One region of the Micromonospora narathiwatensis genome, then DNA from elsewhere that is predicted to be linked to it. Evidence: riboswitches for the same ligand, from Rfam matches in the RefSeq annotation. Region 1 holds a riboswitch; the other holds the start of a gene.
The links. A riboswitch is a leader RNA that binds a small molecule or an ion and turns the genes downstream of it on or off. The one in region 1 is predicted to bind thiamine pyrophosphate.
Positions count from the first base shown of each region.

Region 2: linked by a shared signal. The riboswitch ahead of GA0070621_RS17185 (ECF transporter S component) and the one ahead of thiE (thiamine phosphate synthase) in region 1 are both predicted to bind thiamine pyrophosphate.

Region 1 covers NZ_LT594324.1:4,640,112-4,644,512, forward strand. The annotation lists gene GA0070621_RS20065 (thiazole synthase) at 1-180, opposite strand, end outside; gene thiS (sulfur carrier protein ThiS) at 177-377, opposite strand; gene thiO (glycine oxidase ThiO) at 368-1,462, opposite strand; gene thiE (thiamine phosphate synthase) at 1,456-2,082, opposite strand; TPP riboswitch at 2,077-2,185, opposite strand; gene GA0070621_RS20085 (aldo/keto reductase) at 2,360-3,304, opposite strand; gene GA0070621_RS20090 (ATP-binding cassette domain-containing protein) at 3,372-4,401, opposite strand, start outside.
Region 2 covers NZ_LT594324.1:4,022,158-4,026,558, forward strand. The annotation lists gene GA0070621_RS17170 (sugar isomerase domain-containing protein) at 1-447, opposite strand, end outside; gene GA0070621_RS17175 (aminoglycoside N(3)-acetyltransferase) at 444-1,256, opposite strand; gene GA0070621_RS17180 (alpha/beta fold hydrolase) at 1,253-2,077, opposite strand; TPP riboswitch at 2,168-2,274, shown strand; gene GA0070621_RS17185 (ECF transporter S component) at 2,347-2,931, shown strand; gene GA0070621_RS17190 (ABC transporter ATP-binding protein) at 2,966-4,399, shown strand; gene GA0070621_RS17195 (energy-coupling factor transporter transmembrane component T family protein) at 4,396-4,401, shown strand, end outside.

The DNA.
Region 1 (4,401 bases):
GAGCAGGCCGCCGGCGGTCCCCGGCGCGGTGTCCACCCGGCGCAGCGCGAGCGTGACCAGCTCGGTGCCGGAGGCGCGGATCGCCTGCTCCAGCACGCGCAGGTTGGCGGCGCCGCCGGTGCCGAGGATGAGCCGGGAGCCGAACGTGGTCCCGCCGATCTCGAACGCCACGCCGCTCACCCGCCCTGCGCGGCGGTGAGCACCTCGACCCGGTCGCCGTCGCGCAGCGTGGTCGCCGCCCAGCCACCGCGCGGCACGACCTCGCCGTTGACCGCGACCGCGAGACCGCGCCGCTGGTCGGTGACCTGCCGGACCACGTCGGCCACGGTCGCTCCGCCGGGCACGGTCCGCCCGGCACCGTTGACGATCAGTTCCATCCGCGCTCCTTCTCGGGTACGAACCGGTCCGGGCCGAACGGGGCCAGCAGCGGGTCCGGCTCACCGGTGACGATCAGTTCGGTGACCAGGTCGGCGGTGACCGGGGTGAGCACGATGCCGTGCCGGTGGTGGCCGGTGGCGGCGAGCACGCCCGGCCGGCCGGGCAGCGGCCCGATGATCGGCGCGTTGTCCGGCGTACCGGGGCGCAGCCCGGCGGACGCCTCCACCAGGTCGTACTCGGCCAACTCGGGGACCAGTTCGACGGCGGCGCGCAGCAGCCGGAGCACCGCGCCGGCGGTCACCTCGGTGTCGCCGCGTTCCTCGACGGTCGCCCCGACCACCACCTCGCCGCCGTCCCGGGGCACCAGGTAGACCGACTCGCCGTCGGCGTACCCCCGGATCACGTGCCGGAAGCCCGGCGCGCCGCGACCGGGCGCGCGGAGCCGGAGCACCTGCCCCTTCACCGGCCGGACCGGCAGCCCGGTGAGCGCCGCCGCACCACAGCCGGCGGCGACCACGGTGACCCGGGCGAACACGTCGGAGAGTCGGGCGACCGGGGCGGGGCGCAACGCCGCGCCGGCCCGCTCGGCCGCCGCCCGCAGCGCGGGCAGCAGCCGGCGCGGGTCGACCTGGTGGTCGCCGGGGGCGAGCGCGCCGCCGCGCACCCGGGGGGTCAGCGCCGGCTCGCGGTCCCGCAGCTCCGAGGGGCGCAGCGGCGTGATCGGCAGCCCCAACCCCTGCTGGTACGCCCAGAGCCGGCGCGCCTCGGCCAGGTCGTCGGCGGTCAGCCCGACGACCAGCGTGCCGTCGGTGCGGTACCCGATGTCGGTGCCGGCGGCCCCGGCCAGCTCGGCCGCGAAGGCCGGCCAGCGGGCGGCGGACTCAACGAGCAGCGCGGTCAACTCGTGCTCCCCGAAGTACGCCTCGGCCACCGGCGCCAGCATCCCGGCCGCCACGTGGGCCGCCCCGGAACCCGGTGCCGGATCGTGGACGACCACCCGCAGCCCACGCCGCGCGCACCGCCACGCGATCGCCAACCCGACCGGTCCCGCCCCCACGATGGCGACGTCCGGCCGGGTCAGCACGCCAGTGCCCCGAGCAGTTCCGCGGTGGCCCGGGCCGGGTCGACGGCCTGGGAGAGCGCGCCGACCACCGCCGCCCCGTACGCCCCGGCGGCCCGCAGCGCCGGCACGCGCGCGGCGGTCACCCCGCCGATCGCGATCACCGGTACGTCCACCGCCTCGGCGACGGCGCGTACCCCGGGCGGGCCGATCGGGTCGGGCAGTCCGGCCTTGGTGGCGGTGGCGTGGCAGGGGCCCACGCCCAGGTAGCTGGCCCCGGCGGCGACCGCCTCGGCGGCGCCTCGCGGCTCCCGCGCGGTCACACCGAGCACGGCGGCGGTGCCGAGCACGTGACGGGCGGCCGCCACGGGCAGGTCGTCCGCGCCGACGTGGCCGCCGGCCGCGTCCACCGCGAGCGCCACGTGCAGCCGGTCGTTGACCAGGCAGGCAGCCCCGTACGGCCGACACAGCGCGACCACCCGGCGGGCCAGCTCGTACGCCTCACGGTCGGTGGCGTCGTCCGCCACCCGGACCTGTACGACCAGTTCGGCGCGGGCGACCGGCAGGGCGGCGCGCAGCACGGCGAGCGGGTCGCATCCCGGCCGGGTGTCGGTGATCAGATGCAGTCGTCCCAGGGACGGCACGGCAACGCTCCTCCCTGCGCCGGCATTACCCGGATCAGGTTCGACGGTCGGGGGCTGCAGCCCCCCTCTCAGCCCGGTGCACCGGGCTCCCGTGGGTCACTTGCGGCCCACCGTACGACGTGCGTCGTGGATCCGCCAAGAGAGGGTGGCGTTTCTCCCTTCCACCGTCGGGCGTGGAGGATGCGGACAGCGGGTGATCGCCCGGTGTGGTGCGACGCTGTCGTTCACGCTGCCCCGGCACCGTCACGCGGTGCCGGGGCAGCGGTGCCGGGTGTGGTCAGAGGAGGGCGTCGAGGGCGTCGAGGTCCTCGTCAGTGGGCTGCCAGGTGCCCGCCTCGGCGTTGGCGCGTACCTGCTCGGGTGTGGTCGCGCCCGCGATCACCGAGGTCACCGCCGGCCGGGCGGCGAGCCCGCCGAAGGCCACCTGGAGCATCGATACTCCACGCTCGGCCGCGTACCTCTCGATCGCCTCGATGGTGTCCCAGTCGGCGGCGGCGAGCCGCTCGGCGTACCGGCCGCCGCCGGAGAGCCGGCTGCCGGCGGGCGGCGCCTCGCCCCGGTGGTACTTGCCGGTGAGCAGGCCGTTGGCCAGCGGGAAGAACGGCAGCATGCCCAGGCCGAACCGCTCGCAGGCGGGGATGACCTCGGCCTCCACGCTCCGCTCCAGCAGGCTGTAGTGGTTCTGCGCGGAGATGAAGCGGGTGCGGCCCTGGGAGGACGCGGTCCAGTCGGCGTCGGCGATCTGCCAGCCGGCGAAGTTCGAGTTGCCGAGGTAGCGGACCTTGCCGGCGCGGACCAGGTCGTCCAAGGCAGCGAGTGTTTCGTCGATCGGGGTGCCCGGGTCGGGCTCGTGCATCTGGTACAGGTCGATGTGGTCGGTGTCGAGCCGGCGCAGGGACGCCTCGACCGCCCGGGCGATGTACCGGCGGGCCCCCCGGGCCCCGTGGTCCGGTCCGTTCAGGCCGTGCATGTCCATGCCGAACTTGGTGGCGATCACCACGTCGTCCCGGCGGCCCTTGAGCGCCTGCCCGAGCAGTTCCTCGGAGCCGCCCTGCGGTTCACCGTAGATGTCGGCGGTGTCGAAGAAGTTGATCCCGGCGTCGAGCGCGGCGTCGACCACCGCCCGGGTGCCGTCGAGGTCGAGCTTGCGGCCGAAGTTGTTGCAGCCGATGCCGACCACGGACACCACGAGCCCGGAGTCGCCCAGCCGGCGGTATGTCATCTCACTCACGAGATCACCCTATGCCGGCCGGACACCGCCGATCCCTGGGACCGAACAGCCGAGCGGGTCAGGCCACGTCCCAGACCGGCTCGGGGGGCTCGACCACCTCGCCGTCACCCCGGAACAGCACAAACCGGTCGAAGGAGCGGGTGAACCAGCGGTCATGGGTGACCGCGATCACCGTGCCCTCGAACGCGGCCAGCCCCGCTTCGAGCGCCTCGGCCGAGGCCAGGTCGAGGTTGTCGGTGGGCTCGTCGAGCAGCAGCAGGGTCGCGCCGGAAAGCTCCAGCAGCAGCACCAGGAAGCGGGCCTGCTGCCCGCCGGAGAGGGTGCCGAAGCGCTGGTCGCCCTGCCCGGCCAGCTCGTACCGGGACAGCGCCGCCATGGCCGCGTGGCGGTCCATCCCGGCCCGGTGCTCGTCGCCCCGCCACAGGATGTCGACAAGCGTCTTCGCCATCAGCTCCGGCCGGTCGTGGGTCTGTGAGAAGTGGCCGGGCCGGACCCGGGCGCCGAGGCGTACCACCCCGTCGTGCGCGACGGGCGCGAGCGCCGCCGCACCGTCGACCGGGGTGTTGGCCGGGTCCGGGTCGGTGCCCCCGCGGGCCAGCAGGCGCAGGAAGTGCGACTTGCCGGTCCCGTTCGCGCCCAGCACGGCGACCCGGTCGCCGTACCAGATCTCCAGGTCGAAGGGATAGGTCAGGCCGTCGAGCTCGAGCTGCTCGGCGATCACCGCTCGCTTGCCGGTCCGCCCGCCGGTCAGCCGCATCCGGATGTCCTGGTCCTTCGGGGGTACGGGCGGCGGCCCGGCCTCCTCGAACTTGCGCAACCGGGTCTGCGCCGACTGGTAACGCGAGGCCATGTCGGAGTTGTACGCGGCCTTCTGCTTGTACATAAGCATCAGCTCGCGCAGCTTCTGGTGCTCCTCGTCCCAGCGCTTGCGGAGTTCGTCGAGGCGGGCGTGCCGGGCCACCCGCGCCTCGTGCCAGCTCGCGAAGCCGCCCGGGTGCACCCAGGCGCTGCCGCCCTCGACGGCGACCACCCGGTCGGCGGTCTGCGCCAGCAGCTCCCGGTCGTGCGAGACGTAGAGCACCGACTTG
Region 2 (4,401 bases), 620 kb from region 1:
CCGGGCCGAGTGAGCCGCCGAGGTGATCGCGATCAAGGCGTGCCCGCGGTCCTTGACGATCGACGCGAACTCCACCATCGCCCCGTTCACACCGGAGTTGGAGGCGAGCACGAAGACGTCCCGCGGGTGGATCGGGGCCAGCTCGTAGAGGCGGTGCGCCACGGCCGGCTCGCGTTCCAGCTTCGGGCCGAGCACATCGGCCGGCTCGCCGCCGTAGAGCACCAGGTCACGCAGCGCGATCCGGTTGGTGGGCACCAGCCCGCCGGCCCGGCCGGCGATCTCCATCGCCAGGGCCTCCGAGTGGCCGGTGCCGAACGCGTGCACCACCCCGTCGGCGCGCAGCGACTCGGCGATCAGGTCGGCCGCCCGGCCGACCCCTTCCCGCTGGCCGGCTGCCACCCGGCCGATCGTCTCGGTCACCACCGCCAGGTACGCCTCGGCGCTCATGATTCCTCCGTCCGTCGGTCGCGGGCCAGCCAGTCCACCGCGAAGTCGACCGCCGCCCGCTGTCGCATCAACCGGCCCGTCCCGGCGCCGACCGGCCCGAGCCGGACCGCCCCGGTGGCCTCCAGCTCGGCGCCGAGCCGCGCGAAGCCGTCGTCGTCCAGGTGCACGTCATCCCACCACACCCACTCCCGCCCGCCGTCGGGCGTCAGGACGGCCGCGCCGCAGCGCTGCCGGGGCGGCGCGGGCCGGCGGTACTCGGCCAGGTGCAGCGAGGTGTTGCGGCCGTGGTCGACGCCGAGCAGCAGCACGTCGGCGTCCAGTTCGTACAGCCGGGCCAGCGGGGAACTCTCGCCGAGCATGTCGGCCAGCGCGTGGCCGGCGACGATCCGGTCGGCGGCCGGCCCGAGCGCGGCGAACGAGACGTGCGGGTGGTCGCTGCGCCGCGCGCCCGGCCAGGTGCGGACCAGTTCGGCCAGGGCGCCCATGAACCGGCTCGGCGTGACCGCCGGGTCGAAGCCGGGCAGCCCGGCCCGGATCACCGGCCACCAGTCCGCCGGCACCGGCGGGTTGGTCCAGCCCGCCGGGTCGCTGTTCTCCGGGGTGTGGGTGGGCACCACCACCGTGCCGTCCGGCCCGAGTACGTCGCGCAGGGCGAGCAGCACCGCCTCCGGGCCACCACAGAGGAGACCCAGCCCGCGCAGGCCCGCGTGCACCAGCACGATCCCGCCGGGGCGTACGCCGAGGGCGTGGAGCTGGGCGGCGAGCGACGCGCGGGTGTGCGGCCGGGCCGGCGCGGCGGCGGCGATCATGGGCCGACCCGGGCGAGGATCGCCTCGGCGAGCGGGGCGGGCGCCTCGTCGGGAATCCAGTGGGTGACACCGGCCAGTTCGACGAAGCGGTAGTCGCCGGTGACGTGCGCCGCGCACGCCTCAGCGGCGGCCCGGCCGATCGCGACGTCCCCGTCGCTCCACACGAACGTGGTCGGCACACCCACCGGCCCGACGGCCCGCATGTCGGCCCCCGACATGGCCCGGTACCAGTTGAGGGCGGCGGTCAGCGCGCCCGGCACGCGCATCGGTTCGGCGTAGCGGGTCACCCGGGCGGCGTCGCCCACCCCGCCGAGCATCCGGCGCAGCGCGGCGGCACGCATCGCGAGCAGCACCCGCTCGGCCGTGCCCGGCTTGCGGAACAGCGCCATGTAGGCGGACCGGGCCTTCTGCCGCCGGTCGGTGGCGAGCGCGTGGGCCATCGCCGCCGGGTGCGGCACCGACACCGCGGTCAGGGAACGGACCCGCTCCGGGTGTGCCGCCGCCAGGGCCCACGCCACCGCCGCGCCCCAGTCGTGCCCCACCACGTGCGCGGACGTCACCCCGAGCGCGTCGAGCACGCCGGCCGCGTCGGCCACCAGCTCCGGAATCCGGTACGCCTCGACCGCCGCCGGCCGCGCGCCCGGCGAGTAGCCGCGCTGGTCGGGCGCGTACGTGCGCAGCCCGGCGGCGTGCAGCGCGGGCACCACCCCGTCCCACTCGCCGCCGTGCTGCGGGAAGCCGTGCAGCAGCAGGACGGGTACGCCGTCCTCCGGACCGCCCGTGCGTACCTCGAACGTCAGACCTCGCGCGTCGACCCGCATGATTCGGCAGCCTACCCACCCACGTCGATCCCCCGACGCCCTGCTGGGCCGGTGGCCAGGGGCGGTGCTAGCGTCTGAACGAGACAACTTCACATCCGACAGGGGAGCGCACAGCGCTGAGAGTGCGGGCCGGTGCCCGCAGACCCTCGAACCTGATCTGGGTAATGCCAGCGCAGGGAGTTCGGTCGACCTCCAGCCGCGCCGCCGTCCGGTGACACCGGGCGCGGCGTGCGTCTTCTCCTGGTTCTTGTCATGGACTGGGAGCAACCATGGAAAACAGCAACCGCTGGCGCACCATCGACATCGTCGTCGCCTCGGTGATCGCCGTCGCCTTCGGCGTCATCTTCTGGGCCTGGAACCTGGTCTGGAGCGCCACGGACGCCGCTTTCGCCTTCTTCCCGCCGGCGCAGACCCTCATCTACGGCGTATGGCTGGTGCCGGCGGTCCTCGGCGGACTGGTGATCCGCAAGCCCGGCGCCTCGCTGTTCTGCGAGCTGGTCGCCTCGATCGTCTCCGCGCTGCTGGGCAGCCAGTGGGGCGGCATCGCGATCGTGCAGGGCCTGACCCAGGGCATCGGCGCCGAGCTGGCCTTCGCCGCGTTCCGCTACCGCTCGTACCGGCTGCCGAGCGCCCTGCTGGCCGGCGCGCTCACCGGCCTGACCGCGGCGGTCTTCGACTTCGTCTACTGGAACAAGGCCACCGACCTGGTCAGCTACCGCATCCCGTACGCGCTGCTGACCATCGTGAGCGCCACCGTGATCGCCGGCGCCGGCGCCTTCTACCTCACCCGCGCCCTGGCCGACACCGGCGTCCTCGACCGTTTCCCCGCCGGCCGGGAACGCGCCGCCGTCTGAAAGTCACCTGCCGGATCGGGAAGGGGGTGCGGAGATGAGCGCGGTGGAGTTGCGGGGGTTCGGGTGGCGGCACGCCGGCCGGAAGGGCTGGGCGGTGCGGGGGGTGGACCTGCGCATCGAGGCCGGGGAACGGGTGCTGCTGCTCGGGCCGTCCGGGGCCGGGAAGAGCACCCTGCTCGCGGCGCTCGCCGGGCTGCTGCCCGAGGACTCCGGCACCCAGGAGGGCACCATCGAGATCGACGGGCTCGACCCGCGCAAGGCCCGGGAACGGGTCGGTGTCGTCTTCCAGGACCCGGAGACCCAACTGGTGATGGCCCGCTGCGGCGACGACGTCGCGTTCGGGCTGGAGAACCGGGGCGTACCCGGTGCGGAGATCTGGCCCCGGGTCGACGAGGCGCTGCGCCGGGTCGGCTTCCCGTACCACCGGGGCCGGCCCACCGCGGCGCTGTCCGGCGGCGAGCAGCAGCGACTCGCCCTGGCCGGGGCGCTCGCCCTGCGACCCGGGCTGCTGCTGCTCGACGAGCCGACGGCCAACCTCGACCCGGCCGGCGCCACGCTGATCCGGCAGGCCGTCCGGGACGCCCTCGACGCCGACACCACGCTGATCCTGGTCGAGCACCGGGTCGCCGAGGCGCTGCCGCTGGTCGACCGGGTGGTCGTCCTCGAAGCCGGCGGCGGGGTGCGGGCCGACGGGCCGCCCGACGCGGTCTTCGCCGCGCACGGCGACGCGCTCGCCGACGCCGGGGTCTGGGTGCCCGGCCGGGCCGTGCCGCCCCGGCGGGCCGCCGCGCCGGCCGGCGAGCCGCTGATCACCGCCGGCCGGCTCGGCCTGCCGCCCCGGCTGGCCCCCACCGACCTTCGGGTACGCGCCGGCGAGGCGCTCGCCGTGCTCGGCCCGAACGGCGCCGGCAAGTCCACCCTCGCCCTGCTCCTCGGCGGCCTGCTCCGCCCCGGCACCGGTACGGTCACCGCCGGCGCCGACCTGGCCGGCCCGGACGCCGGCACTCCCCCGCACCGCTGGCGGGCGCCGGCCCTCGCCCGGCGGATCGGCTCGGTCTTCCAGGATCCCGAGCACCAGTTCGTCACCAACACCGTCTTCGACGAGCTGGCGCTGGGCCCGCGCCGGACCGGCCAGCCCGAGGCGGCGGTCCGGTCCACCGTGGACGGGCTGCTGGAACGGCTCCGGCTGGCCCGGCTGGCCGGGGCGAACCCGTACACCCTCTCCGGTGGGGAGGCGCGGCGGCTGAGCGTGGCGACCGCCCTGGCCACCGCGCCCCGCCTGCTGATCTGCGACGAACCCACCTTCGGCCAGGACCGGCGGACCTGGCTGGAGCTGGTCGACCTGCTCGCCGAGCTGCGCGACGCCGGTCACGGCGTCGTGGCGGTCACCCACGACCCGGACTTCGTCGCCGCGCTGGCCGACCGCACGGTGACCCTGACCCGACCCGGCACCGGGGACCGGCCGTGATC